DNA from 3 places in the Pseudomonas sp. DW-iso3 genome. Region 2 is predicted to be linked to each of the others. Evidence: predicted binding sites of a transcription regulator. Region 2 holds the regulator's gene; each other region holds the start of a gene.
What was found. The regulator FliA, encoded in region 2, starts transcription of late flagellar genes. The targets are predictions, from matches to a motif close to CTAAAGTTTNNNNNNNNNNNGCCGNTAA.

Region 1 (4,268 bases), 350 kb from region 2:
CCGCGCTTCTTTATCAAGCGCGTGCCGCAGTCGCTGAGTACTGTGCTTGGGGCGGGGTTGATCGTCGGCTCGTTCTACGGTCTGGCGCCGCTGTACGCTTCTCAACAGGGCTTGACCACCGAGCAAGTGGGCCTGTTCATGGGTAGCTGCATTTTTGCCGGGCTGGTGGTGCAGTGGCCATTGGGCTGGCTGTCGGACCGCTATGATCGCGCGCTGCTGATCCGCTGCTTTGCCCTGTGCCTGGCAGTGGCGGCGTTGCCGCTGGCGATATTGACCCAGGTGCCGCTGGAAGTGCTGTTTGTCGCAGGCTTCCTCTGCTCCCTGGTGCAGTTCTGTCTTTATCCGCTGGCGGTAGCGTTCTCCAACGACCATGTGGAAGGTGATCGCCGTGTATCGCTCACGGCCATGCTGCTGGTGACCTACGGCGTCGGCGCCAGTATCGGGCCGTTGCTCGCCGGTGTGGTGATGAAGCTGTTCGGCAGCCAGATGCTGTATGCGTTTTTCAGCCTGTGTGCGTTGATCCTGGTGTGGCGTATTCGGCCCAAAGCGGTGACCAACCTGCATCAGGTGGACGATGCACCGTTGCACCACGTGGCGATGCCCGACAGCATGTCCAGCTCGCCGTTGGTAGCGGCACTTGATCCGCGGGTGGATGAGGCGGTGGTGCAGGAGCAAATGCAAACTGCGGTCCCGGAACCTGAGCCGGAAGCCGAGCCGGCCCCAGAAGTGGAGGAGCCAGCCTTTGTCGGGCCGCCTGAGCCTGTGGGGCCAGACGAGCATCCTCACGACTTGAGCAGGGCGCGCCCCTGAATGCAAAACGGGCAGATCCCATCAGGATCTGCCCGTTTTTTTTGCCGCGATCGTTAAGTGTTAAAAATCGTCGTCTTTGTCGAAGCGACGTGCTTCGCGTTGCAGTTGGTACACGAACCGCTCGACCTGGCGCTGCACCAAGCCGCTCATGTTGTGGAAGCGCACGCCGGCGAAGGTCGTGTTGATCTTCTCTTCGAAATGCAGGTAACGCAGTTCGACAGCGGTGGTCATGCTGCCAAAGGGCAGGGCGGCGATAAAACGGTCATAGACCTGGCCCAGTTGCAGTCGCTCGGAGATATCCCCTTCAAAGCGCAATTTGCAGCCAGTGGCGGAAATATCCAGCAGCTTGCCGCTGATAGGCGCCTTGAGCTTCTCGCCACCCAGCTCGATGTTGACCAGTTGTGCCAGCTTCAAGGCGGCGCGGAAGGCATTGCGGCGCTGATGGTAGACCACTTCGTCGGGCATGTTGCCGGTGTAGATGCGGTGGCCGTCCTTTTCGCTGATGCTCAGGCTGCCGTTGCTTTCCCAGGCAACGCGTACACCCTCGTGGAAGCCTTCGATGCGGAAGGGTTCACCGTTTTCCAGGTAGCGTTCGCCGTCACGGGGGATCATTTCATCCAGGGCCAGGGTGCCGCTGTCCCGATTGACGTCCACCAGGTAGCTCTGGAAGCGCTGGCTGCGTTCATGGAAGGTGATGATCAGCGGGTCATGGCTGTCTTGCAGCATCCGCAAAGTGCTGGCGATTTCCAGAGGGGTGGTGAGGACCTTGGGTGGCTGCGGAGCATCTTCCGCATTAAGGGCGTTGAACACGGTTCTTCCATCTCCAGACAAAATACGACTACACGCAAGAGCGGGCATTTTGCCAGTATGTGGCGCGCCTTGGATAGGTCGCGCTGTAATCCGGCGTCAGGCTTGGCTGCGGGTGCTTGGCTTGACCAGGCGCGAGGTGGAGCCTTGAGCGTTGTAAAGCGCCGGGGGCTCGCCGCCGTGAAGTATGCGCAACTGGTTGGCGGTCGTGGCTTGCTGAAGCTGGATCGACTGACCGTTGAGCAGGTTGGCTTCCTGGCACTGGGTGAGCAATTGATTGAGTTCTTTGCTCTGGGCCAGCAATTGATCGCCAACCGTGGAGTGGCTGGCCAACTGTGCCAGGCCGTCATGGTCTGCCGGCAGGCCCAGGCTGGTCAGGATCTGGCTGCGTTTCTTGCCGTGCTGTTCCAGCAGGACAATCAGCGATTGCTTGCGCGCCAGGATTTCTTCCAACAGGGGCATGTCTCGGCCGTAGAGGGCCAGGGATTCCTCCCTGAGCAGCTCGAGCAGCTGTTGTGTCGGCGCTAGATCATCAATGATCAGTTGAAGCAGATTTTCGTCGTGATGCATGGCTGGCCTTGGGGTTTAAGCGTCCAAAAGCCCGGCGCAGGCCTTTGCCTAGCGCTCGGCTTCGAAATTAAGCAGCTTGCTGGCTACACGGTTGCTGTCGACTTGATAGCTGCCATCGGCGATTGCCTGTTTCAATTCGGCCACACGGGCTTTATTGACCACCGGTTGATCGCGCAGCGAGTCAGTGACCTTCTGCAACTGTTGAGCCTCATTGCTCAGGTGTACGGATTCCCCGCTCTGGCTGGCGCTGGCCTGTTCCGCCTTGGCAGGCAGTGGCTGGGCCTTGGCTTCTACGCTGTCCTTGGTGCCAGTAGCTCGCGTAGGGGCCGACGTGGTCGGGGTGTTATTTAAACGACTGAAATCGATGACCATGATCAAAAAACCTCTGGGTATTTGGACGCTTGCCATGTTTTCGGCCATACCCGGACAAACTTTAGGCGCGAATGACAATAAATCTCCGCACGGCACTTCTCATGCACAGTGTAGGAAAACCCAGCGTCCTGTACCAGTAATCTATAACGCGACCTCGACTTGCCCAGGGGCTGTCACCCGCGCTTTGATCACGCGGTTGGAGTTGAGGTTCTTGACGCGAATCTGTTCGCTCATGCCGCCGTTGGACAGCGCTTCCCCCGGCATCTTCACTTGAAGCGCACCGCTGCTGGCGGAAATCACCACTTGGTCGCCCTTGCGAATCACCTCGGCTTGCTCAAGATGCACCAGAGTGATGACTTGGTCAGTGACCACTGGTCGGGTCAATTTTTGCCCGATGGCCTGGTCGAGGGACGTCAGGTAGCCCTGGCTGATCATGCTGATGTCGCGTTCGCGTAGTACAACGTCCTCAAAATCGATGATCCCGGTGCGCTTGAGTGGGCGAGCCACCACCACTACATCACGGAACAGCTTCACCTGGGCCGGCACGAACACCGTCCAGGGCGAGGCGCCGTCGCAGCGCACCTTGACCGTCACCCGGCCAATCGGCTGAGCGGGGCTTTCCAGGGTGGCTGTCAATTCCTTGTCGCACTTTGGCATGCGCAAGCGCGGGTCCAGTTGGTTGACCTGGATTTCATAACGCCCCGGTGTCTGGGTGGTCGCCAGATAATCTTCTACAGTGAACTCAAGAAAGCCTTGGGTGACGCCGATAAGTAGATCAGGCAAGGTGACGTTGTCCGCACGGGCCGTAGTGCCCAGGCCTAGGGCAAGCAACACCAGCGGTGCGCAGAGCAATCTGCGAAACCGTGTCAGGATGGGGCGTCGGGAAACTGTCGTTTTAATATCCATGACCAATAAATAGCAAAGGCCGTGCCGTTTAGCGTTGGTGCGCGTCACTGCCCTTATAGGTATGGCCAAAGGTTCAGCGTGGGAGTCAAGGCATGGCAGGAGTAATGGATTCAGTAAACCAGCGCACACAGCTGGTAGGGCAGAATCGCCTGGAGTTGTTGCTTTTTCGCCTGGATGGCAAGCAGCTGTATGGCATCAACGTGTTCAAGGTGCGGGAAGTGCTGCAATGCCCCAAGTTGACGATCATGCCCAAGTCCAGCCCGGTGGTGTGTGGCGTTGCCAACATCCGTGGTGCGACGATCCCGATTCTTGACCTGGCCCTGGCCACGGGTTCGGCAGGATTGCAGGACCGTGAGAGCCCGTTCGTTATCATTACCGAGTACAACACCAAGACCCAGGGTTTTCTGGTGCGCTCGGTGGAGCGCATCGTCAACATGAACTGGGAAGAGATCCATCCGCCGCCCAAGGGCACCGGTCGCGATCACTACCTCACGGCGGTGACACGGGTGGATAACCAGTTGGTGGAAATCATCGACGTGGAGAAGATCCTCGCCGAAGTGGCGCCGACCTCGGAAACGATTTCCGTGGGGGTGGTGGACGCCGAAACCGCGCACAAGGCCGTTTCCCTGCGGGTGCTGACGGTGGACGACTCCTCGGTGGCGCGTAAACAGGTGACCCGTTGCCTGCAGACCGTCGGCGTGGAGGTAGTGGCCCTCAACGACGGTCGCCAAGCGTTGGATTACCTGCGCAAGCTGGTGGACGACGGCAAGAAGCCGGAAGAAGAATTCTTGATGATGATCTCC
Region 2 (4,268 bases):
ACGCGCACGGTGGTTTCGGCTTCACTGGCGGGTTTATCTGCAACCGGTGCGGCGGCGGCACGTGCCGGAGCAGGTGCGGCAGCCGGCGCAGGTTTGGCCGCTGGTGCAGGGGCAGGCGCTGCAGCTTTGGCGGCAACCGGAGCAGCCGTGGCAACCGTCGCCGCTGGGGCCACTTCGCTGAACTTGCCCTTGCCGTGCAGTTCGTCCAGCAGCGATTCGAACTCATGATCGGAGATCAGGCCGTCGCCGGCCGGTGCTGCACTGGCCGCGGCAGGCGCTGCGGCCGTGGCGGCGACTTCCGGCAAGGCGTCGGCCACGAAGGTGCCCTTGCCGTGCAGTTGGTCGAGCAACGCTTCGAATTCGTCGTCGGTGATATCGGTGTTGGCATTGGCGGTCGGTGCTGCCGGCGCTTCCGACACAGCGGCAGGTGTCACGGCGTCGGCCGCGAACTGGCCTTTGCCATGCAACTGGTCAAGCAGGGATTCGAACTCAGCGTCAGTGATGTCTTCGCTGGTTGGCGCGGCAACAGCCGCAGCCGGTGCTTCTGCCTCGGCCTTCACGGCACTGAGGGAGTTAAGCAACTGCTCGAATTCGCTGTCGGTCACATCCGGCTCGGCCTCAGCCACTGGCTCGGGTGCTGCTTCTGCTACCGGCGCAGCCGACAGGTCGGCGGGCTCCGCATAACGTGCCAGCGCAGCCAACAGTTCCGGAGTGGCCGCGGTGATCGGGGCACGTTCGCGGACTTCGCTGAACATGCCGTTGACTGCATCCAGTGCTTCGAGAATCACGTCCATCAATTCCGAATCAACGTGACGCTCACCCTTGCGCAGGATGTCGAACACGTTCTCGGCAATGTGGCAGCATTCCACCAGCTCATGGAGCTGGAGGAAGCCGGCGCCCCCTTTTACAGTGTGAAAACCGCGAAAAATTGCATTGAGCAGGTTCGCATCATCTGGTCGGCTTTCCAGCTCGACCAGTTGCTCGGACAACTGCTCTAAAATTTCGCCGGCCTCTACAAGGAAATCCTGAAGGATTTCTTCATCGGCGCCGAAGCTCATGTGGGTGCTCCTTAGAAGCCTAAACTGGATAACAGGTCATCAACATCATCTTGACCCGATACAACGTCTTCACGTTTATCGGCATGAATCTGCGGACCTTCACCCTTGGCGAGATGTTTTTTTGGATCTTTTTCCGAGAGGATCGCTTCGCGGTCATGTTCAATGCCGGCAAAACGGTCAACCTGGCCTGCCATAAGCACCAATTTGAGCAAGTTGCTTTCCACTTCGGTGACCAACTGGGTCACACGCTTGATCACCTGACCGGTGAGGTCCTGGTAATCCTGGGCGAGCAGAATGTCGTTGAGGTTGCTGGAAACCGTGCGGTTTTCCTGCTCGCTGCGTGACAAGAACCCTTCGACCCGACGCGCCAACTCACGAAACTCTTCAGCGCCGACTTCGCGGCGCATGAAACGGCCCCAGTCGTTGCTCAGGGCCTGGGCTTCGTTGGCCATACCGTTGACCAGAGGCGTGGCGTTTTCCACCAGGTCCATGGTGCGGTTGGCCGCTGCCTCAGTCAGCCTGACCACATAGGACAGGCGTTCGGTGGCATCAGTGATCTGCGAGATTTCCTCAGCCTGGGGCATGTGTGGGTCAATCTGGAAATTGACGATCGCACTGTGCAGCTCGCGTGTGAGCTTGCCCACTTCCTGGTACAGGCCGCGATCACGGGTCTGGTTGAGCTCATGGATCAACTGCACCGCGTCGCCGAACTGACCTTTTTCAAGGCTTTCGACCAACTGGTGAGCATGCTTTTTCAGGGTCGACTCGAAGTCGGCCTGCGATGATTCTTTATGCTCCATAGCTCCCCCGTGGCAGCATCAATGACCGATGCGGTCGAAGATTTTTTCAATCTTCTCTTTCAAGGCCAATGCAGTGAATGGCTTGACCACGTAACCGTTTACCCCAGCTTGGGCGGCTTCGATGATCTGCTCACGCTTGGCTTCGGCGGTCACCATCAGCACAGGCAGGCCGCGCAGCTTTTCGTCAGCACGTACGTGGCGCAGCAAGTCGATACCGGTCATGCCCGGCATGTTCCAGTCCGTTACCAGAAAGTCGATGCTCCCGCTGTTGAGGATCGGAATCGCCGTAATGCCGTCATCCGCCTCGACCGTGTTAGTGAACCCAAGGTCACGCAACAGGTTTTTTATGATCCGCCGCATCGTTGAGAAGTCATCAACGATGAGGATTTTCATGTTCTTGTCCAATTCGACCTCCAAGCAGTCTTAAACGCGCCCAGCACCTGGACGCGCCATTTCAATCAACAGGCATTACACAAAAAGGACTGCCGGGGCACCACGGGTCGAAACCGCGAAGGCTGGTTGCCCTCGCGGTCTCGTCTGCAGTGTCCCCACACTGCCTGTCAGCGCGCTCGCCACTCTCCCAAACGCCCCCGCAAGCGGGCTGCGCACTGGCTGTGCAACTGGCTGACCCGCGACTCGCTGACCCCCAGGACCTCACCGATTTCCTTGAGGTTCAGCTCTTCGTCGTAGTACAACGCCAAGACCAGTCGCTCACGCTCCGGCAAATTGGCAATCGCGTCCGCCAACGCCCCCTGGAAACGCTCATCTTCCAGGTCACGCGATGGCTCCATATGAGCGCTCGCGCCGTCCTCGTGCAGCCCTTCGTGTTCGCCGTCCTGCAACAGGTCGTCGAAACTGAACAGGCGGCTGCCCAAGGTATCGTTCAAAATCCCGTAGTAATCGTCGAGACTCAATTGGAGTTCGGCCGCAACTTCGTGATCTTTAGCGTCGCGACCGGTTTTTGCTTCAATTGCGCGAATTGCGTCACTGACCATGCGCGTATTGCGATGCACCGAACGCGGCGCCCAGTCACCTTTACGCACCTCATCAAGCATCGCGCCACGGATACGGATCCCCGCATACGTCTCGAAACTCGCGCCCTTGCTCGCGTCGTATTTGGTCGACACTTCGAGCAGGCCGATCATGCCCGCCTGGATCAGGTCTTCGACCTGGACGCTGGCCGGCAGGCGTGCCAGCAGGTGGTAGGCAATGCGCTTGACCAAGGGCGCGTAGCGCTCGATCAACTCGCCCTGACTGTCACGGGCAGACCTCTTGTAAGCGTTGTAGCCAGTCGCTGTCATAGCACGGGTCCTGCGCTCGTCTGATGCACCAATCGCTCGACGAAAAACTCCAGATGCCCCCGTGGGTTGGCGGGCAACGGCCAGGTATCGACCTTCTGGGCAATAGCCTTGAACGCCAATGCGCACTTGGAACGAGGGAACGCTTCGTAGACTGCACGCTGCTTTTGCACAGCCTTGCGCACACACTCGTCGTAGGGCACTGCGCCGACGTATTGTAAGGCGACATCGAGGAAACGATCCGTGACCTTGGTCAACTTGGCGAACAGGTTGCGCCCTTCCTGCGGGCTCTGGGCCATGTTGGCCAAGACGCGGAAGCGGTTCATGCCGTAGTCACGGTTAAGCAGTTTGATCAGGGCGTAGGCGTCGGTGATCGAGGTGGGTTCGTCGCAGACCACCAGCAACACTTCCTGCGCGGCGCGCACGAAGCTGACCACGGACTCGCCGATCCCGGCGGCGGTGTCAATCACCAGCACGTCGAGGTTATCGCCGATATCACTGAACGCCTGGATGAGGCCGGCATGCTGCGCCGGGCTCAGGTGCACCATGCTCTGGGTGCCCGAGGCAGCCGGCACGATGCGGATGCCACCGGGGCCCTGCAGCAGCACATCGCGCAGCTCGCAGCGGCCCTCGATCACATCGGCAAGGGTATGTTTGGGCGTCAGCCCCAGCAGAACGTCGACGTTCGCCAGGCCCAGGTCAGCATCCAACAGCATGACGCGACGGCCAAGCTCTGCCAGGGCCAGGGACAAATTCACTGACACGTTAGTTTTCCCGACGCCACCTTTGCCGCCGGTCACCGCGATCACCTGTACGGGATGCATGCTGCCCATTTTATTTCTTTACCTTGTCTTGCTTAGACGCAGGCTACATGGCTTGGCCGCGTGAATCGCTTGCAGACCATCGATGTAGATACATTTCACGGTGTTCATCCTGCCCTCAACCGACCCGTTTTGCCGGGTTGTGATAAAGGTCGGCGAACATATCAGCCATCGCTTCCTCGCTAGGCTCTTCTTGCATTTGCACGCTGACTGCACGGCTGACCAACTGATGACGGCGCGGCAGATGCAGATCATCCGGGATCCGCGGCCCGTCGGTCAGGTAAGCGACCG
Region 3 (4,268 bases), on a different contig from region 2:
ACCCAGAACAGCACCTGGTAAGACACCTTGCGCGTCTTGTGGCGGAACACTTGCTGGGCAATCAACGCCCCCGGCCAGCCGCCCGCCAGTTCCACGGCGTGCAGGATGTTTTCCGGGGTGCGCCAACTGTCGGTACGGGCCTTACGCTTGTCACTCCAGTAGAGGAAGAACGCGATCACGCTGACAACGCCATAGGCCGCCAGCGGGATCACGGTCTCGCCGCGCTGCCATACCAAGATTGAACCCAGTAACGGCGCTGCGCACAGCAGCAGGAAGATCGCCGCCTTCAGGCGTGGATGCTGGATCATCATGCCTTCGCGGCCGCCCAGTCGATCCAGCCGAACTGCCAGGTCGCCAGGATCAGTAGGCCGAATGCAATGCGGTACCAGGCAAACACGGCATAGCTGTGGCTGGCGATGAACTTGAGCAGGCCCTTCACCGCAATCATCGCGAAGATGAACGAGGTCACAAAGCCGATGGCAAACACCGGCAAGTCCGCAGGCTGGAACAGGTCGCGGTACTTGTAGCCCGAATACACAGCGGCACCCACCATGGTCGGCATCGCCAGGAAGAACGAAAACTCGGTAGCGGTCTTGCGCGACAGGCCAAACAGCAAGCCGCCAATGATGGTCGAGCCGGAGCGGGAAGTCCCTGGGATCATCGCCAGGCACTGGGCCAGACCGACCTTGAGTGCGTCTTTCCAGGTGATGTCATCCACGGTTTCGGCATGCACTTCATGCTCGCGGCGCTCGGCCCACAGCATGATGATGCCGCCCACCACCAGCGCCGTCGCCACGGTGATCGGGTTGAACAGGTAGTGGTGAATCAGGTCGGCGAAAATCACCCCCAGCACCACTGCCGGCAGGAAGGCGATCAGCAGGTTGACGGTAAACCGCTGGGCCTTGCGCTGGGTCGGCAGGCCACTGACCACTTCGAAAATCTTGCCACGGAACTCCCACACCACTGCCAGGATCGCGCCCAGTTGGATGATGATGTTGAACGCATTGAAACGGTCGCCGGTAAAGTCGAGCACGTCGGCGACGATGATCTGGTGGCCGGTGCTGGAAATCGGCAGGAACTCGGTAAGCCCCTCCACAACGCCAAGAATCAATGCCTGTATGGCGGTCCAAAAATCCATGCTTCCCCCAAAGGTCTTGCTCTATGGCAAGCCTTGTTGATCTTTTTAATGGTTCACTGACGACAAGATACGGTGTTGAGTTTCAACCCCGAGCTGCAAAAATCTTGTGAAATATCAGACAGTACTCAGGTTTTCCGAATGCAGGCCGAAAGCCTATCAGACAAGGCGGAAAAGTCGATGCAGCCCCACAATTATAAAAAGCACGGAGTGACAGGACCATGAACAGTTTGCGCAATATGTCGATCAGCCGACGCCTGTGGCTGATCCTGATAGTCGCCGTGCTGATGCTGTTGGCCCTGGGTATGCTGATGCTCAAGCAGATCCACGACGACCTGTACCAGGCCAAGCGCCAGCAGACTCAACACGTGGTCCAGACCGCCAGCGGGATCCTGACGTTTTATCACGGTCTCGAAACCACCGGCGTGATGACCCGTGAAGCCGCCCAGAAGCAAGCGTTGAGCGCGGTGCGTGGCTTGCGCTACGACCATGATGACTATTTCTGGATCAATGACCTCACTCCCGTGATGATCATGCACCCCGCCAACCCCAAGCTCGACGGCCAGAACCTCTCGGCCATCCGCGACCCCGATGGGTTTGCCGTGTTCAACGAGTTCGTGATCCTGGCCAAGGCCAAGGGCGCCGGCATCGTCAACTATCGCTGGCCGAAACCGGGCGCCGAAGCGCCGGTGGCCAAGACCTCGTATATCCAACTGTTCGAACCGTGGGGCTGGATCATCGGCTCCGGCGTGTACGTAGACGATGTGCAGGCCGAGTTCAGCAGCCAAGTCTGGAAAGCCTCGTTCATCGGCCTGGCTATCGCGCTGGTGATGGCGCTGCTGGTCTCACTGATCGCCCGCAGTATTGTGCGGCCGTTGCAAGCTGCAGTGAACGCCATGGGCAACATCGCCAGCGGCGAAAGCGACCTGACCCGCAGCCTCGACACCCATGGGCAGGACGAAGTCACCCAACTGTCCCGGCACTTCAACAGTTTCACCGCCAAGCTGCGCCAGGTAGTCGGCCAGTTGCAGGTGTGCGCCAACGCCTTGGGCCAATCCTCGCAGGAGCTGGGCAGCAACGCGACCCAGGCCCATGACCGTAGCCAGCAACAGTCCCAGCAGATGGAACTGGTGGCCACCGCCATCAACGAAGTCACCTACGGCGTGCAGGATGTGGCCAAGAATGCCGAACACGCCGCCAGCGAAATGCGCGACGCACAGGCCCAGGCCCAACAAGGGCAGGTGAATATCGACAGCAGCCTGCAGCAGATCGATCAGCTCTCCGGCACCATCAGTCAGGCGGTGGAAGTGATTCGCACCCTATCGGCAGAAAGCACCCAGATCGGCAGCGTGCTCGAAGTAATCCGCTCGATTGCCGACCAGACCAACCTGCTGGCCCTTAACGCGGCCATTGAAGCAGCACGCGCTGGCGAGCAAGGGCGTGGCTTCGCCGTGGTGGCCGATGAAGTGCGACTGCTGGCCCAGCGCACGCAAAAATCCACCGCCGAGATCCAGGGCATGATCGAGCGCTTGCAAGGCCACTCGGAAGCGGCGGTCAAGGTGATCAGCGACAGCCACAGCGCCTCACAGCTGACCATCGAACAAGCCGGCCAGGCCGGCGCCAGCCTGACCGCCATCGGCGAGTCACTGCGCAACCTCAACGGCCTCAACGCCTCGATTGCCAGCGCCACCCTGCAACAAGCGCATGTGGTGGAGGACATCAACCAGAACGTCACCGAGGCGGCCGGTTTGTCCCACAGCACGGCATTGGCGGCGGAGCAGTCGAGTGTGGCGAGTGCGCATTTGCGTGGTCTGAGCGAACAGCTCGACGGCCTGCTGCGTCAATTCAAGGTCTGATCCGGGGGGGGGAGCGGGCTAGCCCCGCTCCCCCCATCAGTTAATTCCTACGCCAATCTTCTTTCGTTACAATCACCGCCCTCTCCCATTCTCCCAAGGAACCACCATGTCCGGGCTTGAACTGTTCGCCGCCGCCCTCGGGGTGATCGCTGTGTGGCTGACCGTCAAGCAAAATCCCTGGTGCTGGCCCATCGGCCTGGTGATGGTGTTGCTGTACACCTGGGTGTTCTTCGACGTGAAACTCTATTCCGACATGCTGCTGCAAGTGGTTTACGCCGCGTTGCAAGTCTACGGCTGGTGGCAGTGGACCCGTGCCGGCGAGGTCAAGCACGGACGTCAGGTCACCAGCCTCGGTGTCCCGGCGATCATGGCCAGCCTGGCGGTGGGCGCAGTCGGTAGCCTGTTGCTCGGTGCTGCCATGGCCCACTGGACGGATGCTGCCCAACCCTGGCTCGACGCCGCCCTTACCGGCTTCAGCCTGGTAGCGCAGATGTGGATGGCGCAGAAACGCGTGCAGTGCTGGCCACTGTGGATCGCCGTGGATGTCATCTTCGTCGGGCTGTTCCTCTACAAAGGCCTGTACCTCACCGCCGCGCTCTACGCGCTGTTCACCGTGATCGCCGTGCAAGGCTGGCGCGAATGGCGCGCCGACCCGGCGTTGCACGCATGAAAGTGGTGGTACTGGCGGGCCCTGAATCCAGCGGTAAAAGCTGGCTGGCGGCGGAGTTGCAGGCGCATTTCGGCGGGTTGATGGTGGGTGAATACGTGCGTTATTTCATCGATCACCATCAACGCGACACCACCCTGGCGGACATCCCGGCCATCGCCCGTGGCCAGATGGCCTGGGAAGACGACGCCCGCGCCAAGCAGCCTGAACTGTTGATCCTCGATACACATCTGCTGACCAACAAGCTCTGGAGCCAGACCCTGTTCGGCGCCTACCCGGCCTGGCTCGACAGCGAACTGCTGGCCCGCCACTACGACCTGCACCTGTTGTTGTCACCGGAAGATGTGGAATGGACCGCCGACGGCCAACGCTGCCAGCCGGCACTGGCGGACCGCCAGTCATTTTTCCAGGAAAGCCTGGCGTGGATGCAGCAGCATCAGGAGACGGTTGTGGTGATCCGAGGGGACTGGGAAGCGCGTCGGAAAGCGGCATTCGCCGCGGTCGATAAAGTGCTGTAGGGGCGAGCTTGTGAGGTTTTCGCGAGCACGCTCGCCCCTGCAGCGATGAGCAGCGTTTAGTAGCCCAGCGACAGGCCCGTGTTACGACGCGG

Region 1: flgM (flagellar biosynthesis anti-sigma factor FlgM) is a predicted target of FliA. The motif match lies at 2,597-2,624, and genes of this name have one in related genera.
Region 3: AC4PS7_RS27375 (methyl-accepting chemotaxis protein) is a predicted target of FliA. The motif match lies at 1,263-1,290, and genes of this name have one in related genera.

What each region holds. Positions count from the first base shown of each region.
Region 1 is NZ_JBZXDZ010000003.1:87,621-91,888, forward strand. It holds gene AC4PS7_RS09500 (MFS transporter) at 1-810, shown strand, start outside; gene AC4PS7_RS09505 (flagellar brake protein) at 871-1,620, opposite strand; gene AC4PS7_RS09510 (flagella synthesis protein FlgN) at 1,717-2,187, opposite strand; gene flgM (flagellar biosynthesis anti-sigma factor FlgM) at 2,236-2,559, opposite strand; gene flgA (flagellar basal body P-ring formation chaperone FlgA) at 2,701-3,465, opposite strand; gene AC4PS7_RS09525 (chemotaxis protein CheV) at 3,558-4,268, shown strand, end outside.
Region 2 is NZ_JBZXDZ010000003.1:439,505-443,772, reverse strand. It holds gene AC4PS7_RS11170 (chemotaxis protein CheA) at 1-1,058, opposite strand, end outside; gene AC4PS7_RS11165 (protein phosphatase CheZ) at 1,070-1,858, opposite strand; gene AC4PS7_RS11160 (chemotaxis response regulator CheY) at 1,877-2,251, opposite strand; gene fliA (RNA polymerase sigma factor FliA) at 2,419-3,159, opposite strand; gene fleN (flagellar synthesis regulator FleN) at 3,156-3,989, opposite strand; gene flhF (flagellar biosynthesis GTPase FlhF) at 4,096-4,268, opposite strand, start outside.
Region 3 is NZ_JBZXDZ010000011.1:29,165-33,432, reverse strand. It holds gene AC4PS7_RS27385 (DUF1294 domain-containing protein) at 1-311, opposite strand, end outside; gene AC4PS7_RS27380 (undecaprenyl-diphosphate phosphatase) at 308-1,138, opposite strand; gene AC4PS7_RS27375 (methyl-accepting chemotaxis protein) at 1,357-2,991, shown strand; gene pnuC (nicotinamide riboside transporter PnuC) at 3,098-3,661, shown strand; gene AC4PS7_RS27365 (AAA family ATPase) at 3,658-4,176, shown strand; gene ggt (gamma-glutamyltransferase) at 4,233-4,268, opposite strand, start outside.